DNA from 2 places in the Anaerosinus gibii genome. Region 1 is predicted to be linked to the other one. Evidence: riboswitches for the same ligand, from Rfam matches in the RefSeq annotation. Region 1 holds a riboswitch; the other holds the start of a gene.
What was found. A riboswitch is a leader RNA that binds a small molecule or an ion and turns the genes downstream of it on or off. The one in region 1 is predicted to bind ZMP and ZTP.
Positions count from the first base shown of each region.

Region 1 (3,154 bases):
GGAGTAGCTCCCGTTTTCTTGCCATACATAACATTCGAAGTAATCGTAAGCACAGATAAAGTATGCTCTGCATTACGATATGCAGGATGCTTTCTAAGTTTTGTAATAAATTCATGCGTTAATTCTTTTACCATACTATCAACGCGTTCATCATTGTTCCCATACTTAGGGAAATCACCCTCAATTGCAAAATCTTTTGCAATTCCATTTTCATCACGAATTGCTTTTACTTTCGCGTAGCGAATCGCACTTAAAGAATCTACTGCAACGGATAATCCTGCTACACCAAACGCCATCAAACGTTTTACTTCGCTATGATGAAGCGCCATTTGTCCCGCTTCATATGCATGACGATCATGCATGAAATGAATTAAATTCATCGTGTTTACATATAACTCTGCCAACCATTCTAATACCTCAGAATAATTTTTACGCACTTTATCGTAATCCAAATATTCATCTGTCAAGATTGGCATCGATGGTGATAATTGTTCAGCTGTATTTTCATCTTTACCACCATTGATTGCTAATAATAAAGATTTTGCTAAATTTGCCCGTGCGCCAAAGAATTGCATTTGTCCGCCAATTTGCATTGCAGATACACAGCAGGCAATTCCATAATCATCGCCGTAAATTGGACGCATAATTTCATCATTCTCATATTGAATTGCACTTGTATCAATCGAAACCTGCGCACAAAACTTCTTAAAATTTTCCGGTAATTTATCTGACCATAATACAGTTAGATTCGGTTCTGGTGCTGGGCCAAGGTTATATAACGTATGCAAAATACGGTAAGAACTTTTTGTTACCATGCTACGGCCATCTTGACCAATTCCACCGATAGATTCGGTTACCCATAACGGATCACCAGCAAATAATTCGTTGTATTCTGGGGTTCTAAGCATTCTTGCCAAACGAAGTTTAATGACAAATTGATCCATCAATTCTTGTGCTGTTTCTTCTGTTAAAATACCCTTTTTCAAGTCGCGTTCAATATAGATATCTAAGAACGTAGAAACACGGCCAATCGACATTGCCGCTCCATTTTGTTCTTTAATTGCGGCTAAATAACCAAAGTATACAGCTTGGACTGCTTCTTTTGCATTTCTTGCTGGCCTTGCAATATCACAGCCATATTCTTTTGCCATAGCAATCATATCTTTAAGCGCTTTTATTTGCTGAGCAATTTCACTACGGCTACGCAACGTTTCTTCATCCATAGGTTTATCAAATAAAACATCCAAATCACGTTGTTTTTTTTCAATAAGAACATCAATTCCATAGAGAGCAATACGACGATAATCGCCAATAATTCTCCCTCTACCATACGCATCAGGAAGACCTGTAATAATTCCTAATTTACGAGCCTTGCGCATCTCTGGAGTATAAACACTAAATACTGCACTATTATGCGTAGTTGCATGATTCGTGTAAATCTCTTTAATTTCAGGGCTTAGTGTATAGCCATATTCACTACAAGCCTGCTCAGCCATACGTTCTCCACCGTTTACAACAACACCACGGCATAATGGTTTTTCCGTCTGAAGTCCCAAAATCACTTCATTCTCTTTGTCAATGTATCCAGCTTTATGCGATACAATCTTAGAAACTTTCGTTGTATCTACATCAAGAACACCACCTTTTTCGTGTTCAAGTGCTAATAAATCCAGACATTTATCCCATACTCTTTTTGTTTTATCAGTAATCCCTGCTAAGAAATCTGCGTTGCCATCATAAGGCTTATAATTTGCTTGAATAAAATTTCTTACATCAATAATTTGTTGCCATCTACCCTCATTAAAACCTTGCCAATATTCAAAATCCATGAAAACCACCCTTTCCAATCTTAGCTATATTTAGAATACCTTGTTTATCATATAGAAAGACCCCCTGAGCAAAATATAAAACTCCATGCCCAGGCGGTCGAATTCTCTCACCATATAGTTCACGTGATCATCTACCACGCTATATCCGCCAATCCATATTCCATTTCACTTAAAAACTCTTTATTAAAATTGACTCATGGTACAAAAAAACCATCTAAGCATAAACGAAAAATGCCCAGACGGTCGGCTTCTATTTTACAATATAGTCCATGTGGTGCTCCACTTATCCGTCAGTCCTATATTGCCTGTCATATGAATTATTTATTATAACAATTTTGATTATACATATAGCTAATAATATTGTCAAGCAAAATTTAGTACCTGGTAATAATAATTTTAGCACCTGGTTTTAATAGTTGCAAAAACTTTTTCATATATTTTTTTGGAATACTCACACATCCCGCTGTAGGTTCCTTAGTTTCAACATGTAAAAAAACTGCTGAACCAGCTCCTCTCACAATCGGCTGAGTATTATATTCAATTACAATTGCATAAGTATAACTTTCTTTATAATTGCATAAATGTTCCTCTGAAATCCAATCTTTATCAGCAATATCACTTCTCACATATCGATTATAATACTTAGAATTTATATCATCGACCCACACATCTTTTTCATCGAGTTCTTTATAGGGAATTTTTGTTCCAGGATTTTTTTCTACGCCAAAAGCTAAACCAAGATCATATACACCAATTGGCGTTTTCCCATCGCCTTCATGTTTATCCGTCGTTAGCCCATTTCTTCCAATGTAACCGCTCGTCTGCCATTTTTCAATCCAATGACTTTTATTATTTTTTTCATAAAAACCTACTTTAGCCAGCGTCTCTTTTGCCCGCACTAATACAATTTGATCACTTTTATCTAACAATGTACCTGCCTCAACTTCTGTTGCAAAAAATGAAGCGCATATCGCAAATAGTGCTATCTCTTCTGATAAAACCTTCTTCATCAGTCCTCACACCTTTTCTTTTATGCTGTTATTCCACCATCAATACTCCAGGCTGCACCTGTTACAAAAGCAGCTTTTTCAGATACTAAAAAAGCGATAGTTTCTGCCACCTCTTCTGGAGTTCCAATCCGCCCCAGTGGATACACATCACACATCGCTTTTAACTGCATAGATTCATCTACATTTTGAATAAATTGTGCTCGCGTCATTGGCGTATCAATATCAGCCGGACATACACAGTTTACCCGAATACCTTCTGCCGCAACTTCTAACGCTAAAGCCTTTGTAAATAGTGTTACAGCTCCCTTTGAAGCA
Region 1 is NZ_CP120678.1:678,342-681,495, reverse strand. It holds gene pflB (formate C-acetyltransferase) at 1-1,829, opposite strand, end outside; ZMP/ZTP riboswitch at 2,056-2,137, opposite strand; gene P3F81_RS03165 (L,D-transpeptidase family protein) at 2,204-2,839, opposite strand; gene P3F81_RS03160 (SDR family NAD(P)-dependent oxidoreductase) at 2,860-3,154, opposite strand, start outside.

Region 2 (3,154 bases), 760 kb from region 1:
GCCCTTTCACGGCGGCTTCACGAGTTCGAATCTCGTACGGGTCACCAATTTCATATGGGCGATTAGCTCAGCTGGGAGAGCGCCTGCCTTACAAGCAGGATGTCAGCAGTTCGATCCTGTTATCGCCCACCACTCACCTTTTTGTTTTTTGGCCCGGTAGTTTAGTTGGTTAGAATGCCGCCCTGTCACGGCGGAGGTCAGGGGTTCAAGTCCCCTTCGGGTCGCCATTTTGGCTCTGTAGCTCAGTCGGTAGAGCAGAGGACTGAAAATCCTCGTGTCAGTGGTTCGATTCCACTCGGAGCCACCATTTAAATTTTTTGATCCACTAGCTCAGTCGGTAGAGCACCTGACTTTTAATCAGGGTGTCCCGCGTTCGAGTCGCGGGTGGATCACCATTGTGGCCCGTTGGTCAAGCGGTTAAGACACCGCCCTTTCACGGCGGCTTCACGAGTTCGAATCTCGTACGGGTCACCATTTTTCCATGGGCGATTAGCTCAGCTGGGAGAGCGCCTGCCTTACAAGCAGGATGTCAGCAGTTCGATCCTGTTATCGCCCACCATAAGCTTATATACTCTATTCGATTTAGAATAGAGTTTATTTTTTTATCCAATAGGGCTATCTAAATAAAAGGATTGATAATATGGCCGATTTTAAATTAGATAAACAGAGAAATAAGGAAGCTTTGGAAAGGATTAGAGAATTTTTTTTAGAAGAAACAGGGACGAGATTAAGTGATTTTAAAGCACAATTTTACCTTGATTTTATGTTAGAAGAAATAGGTGAGTTCGTTTATGAACAAGCGCTTGCAGATTGTCATGCCTTGATGACAGATAAGATTGAAGATTTATTTTTACTTGAATATAAAAAGAAACGTTGAAATAAAAAGAACGCAATAAAAATTGCGTTCTTTAATATTTTACGTATAAAGCTTATCGGAAATTAAGCTTCTTTTTTTGTTTGAGATTTACAATCGCGACATTGTGGTTGATAGCAATCGTATTCTTCGGGGGATACAGCTGCATTGGCATAACATTTACCTTCAAAACAATACTGGCAAGAGGAAACTTTTTCTTGTTTCATAGAGGACACAACCTTTCGTATATACTATAGTTATATTATATATTCCTTTTAAAATTAGTAAATGGGATTACAAAATGTATACAAAATATTTTTAATGAAATACTGCTGTATACAAAATATTGTTTTGTTAAAACTACTAGTAACAGCTTAAAAGTTTATTAATTTTAGTTTGTGCATTTTCAGTTGGTTTATTATATAGTTTTAATTAAATTTATTTTTATTGACAGTATAATTTATGCTTGTTATAATTCCTATATAAATGAATATGCCGTGCAGAACTGACGGATATAGTGGAAGTGACCACGTGAACTGCATAGCAATGAAAGCCGACCGTCTGGGCAAAGAGAATGATGCTCAGGCGGTTTTTTGTCGTTTGGGTAGATTTCTCTAAAATCTTTAGTGTTAATTAAAGGAAGGATGGTTGATTTTATGAGAAATCGTTGGTTAATTGCTTTAGCCGCTATTGGTATCCACATCTGCATTGGAAGTGTTTATGCATGGAGCGTTCTTACGCGTCCGATTATGCAGGAGATGGGATTTTCTTTAAAAGAAACGACATGGGCATTTTCTTTAGCTATTTTATTTTTGGGGCTTTCGGCTGGATTTTTAGGTGATTTCGTAGAAAAATATGGACCGAAAAAAAGTGGTCTTGTTTCAATGTGCTTTTTTGGATTAGGGATGTTTGGTACTGCCTTTGCCTTTTATCAACAATCATTGATGCTTTTGTATTTATTCTATGGTGTAATTGGCGGGATAGGTTTGGGTGTGGGATATATCACACCAGTATCGACACTTGTAAAATATTTTCCGAATAACCGTGGATTTGCCACCGGGCTTGCAATTATGGGATTTGGATTTGCCAGCTTAATTGCAGGGCCAGTCATGCAGCATTTAACGGCAACGTATGGCTTGGTTTATAATTTTTTAATTTTAGGCTTTGTTTATATGCTAGTTATGGGCGCTTCAGCATTATATTTAAAACCGCCTGTTGAGAATGAGATCGTAATAAAAAATAAAATTCATTGCAATGTCCATGGATTTATGGCAAATGAAGCATTAAAAACATGGCAATTTAGCGCACTTTGGTGGATTTTTTTTGTGAATATTACTTGTGGTATTGGCCTTTTAGCGGTAGCATCTCCAATGGCGCAAGAGGTTGTACAAATGTCGGCCGCTGAGGCTGCTGCTATTGTTGGTGTGATTGGATTAGTGAATGGACTTGGGCGTATTGTTTGGTCTACTGTTTCTGATTATATTGGAAGAGGGTTCACCTATGTTTTATTCTTTTTTATTCAAATGATAGCCTTTTGGAGGCTGGCTCTAACTACAGATGCACTTGTTTTTCAAGGTTTGATTCTCTTGATTATCAGCTGCTATGGAGGAGGTTTTTCCTGCATGCCAGCATATCTTAGTGATATTTTTGGAACTAAGCAGCTGAGTGCAATTCATGGGCGCATTCTTACTGCATGGGGAATTGCAGGGGTAGTCGGTCCATCATTAGTTTCTTTGTTTCGTGAAACGACAAATGGCTATAGCACAATTTTATATTTTTTCGTTGTTTGTTTTTTCGTAAATGCCTTTATTGCATTGATATTAAAATATAAAGGAAAACATATAGCTGCAAAATCAGCTAATACAGTTGTAAAAACGGCGTGAAGCTAAGAAATATTTAAACAAGCTTGGTAACATCTTAAATATTGCAAAAACAATAAGATTTAATTGAATTTTCTAAAGAAAAGTGGTAAACTTAATAAGTGTTAAATAGGCGGGCGTAGTTCAATGGTAGAACATCAGCTTCCCAAGCTGAATACGAGGGTTCGATTCCCTTCGCCCGCTCCATAGAGAATATAAGCCCTCACGGCAGTTGTCGTGAGGGCTATTTTTATGTGTCTGCACCTTATTTGCACCTTATAGGGAAATATGAGTTTAGTATAATTTGAAAATATTCAATAAAATTTTCTTTTGAAAAAGGTTCTGCGTGATAGTTTTTGATAAATTCATCGACTTTATCTTCATGTAAGAGTAAATTCTTTATTCCATTAGCACTTTTTCGTTGACCATTATGTTTACCTTC
Region 2 is NZ_CP120678.1:2,592,349-2,595,502, reverse strand. It holds tRNA gene P3F81_RS12465 (tRNA-Glu) at 1-47, shown strand, start outside; tRNA gene P3F81_RS12460 (tRNA-Val) at 57-132, shown strand; tRNA gene P3F81_RS12455 (tRNA-Asp) at 151-227, shown strand; tRNA gene P3F81_RS12450 (tRNA-Phe) at 232-307, shown strand; tRNA gene P3F81_RS12445 (tRNA-Lys) at 320-395, shown strand; tRNA gene P3F81_RS12440 (tRNA-Glu) at 400-474, shown strand; tRNA gene P3F81_RS12435 (tRNA-Val) at 484-559, shown strand; gene P3F81_RS12430 (DUF2164 family protein) at 641-877, shown strand; gene P3F81_RS12425 (hypothetical protein) at 940-1,080, opposite strand; ZMP/ZTP riboswitch at 1,345-1,427, shown strand; gene P3F81_RS12420 (L-lactate MFS transporter) at 1,510-2,736, shown strand; tRNA gene P3F81_RS12415 (tRNA-Gly) at 2,846-2,919, shown strand; gene P3F81_RS12410 (hypothetical protein) at 2,978-3,154, opposite strand, start outside.
Region 2: another riboswitch for ZMP and ZTP. It lies ahead of P3F81_RS12420 (L-lactate MFS transporter); the one in region 1 lies ahead of pflB (formate C-acetyltransferase).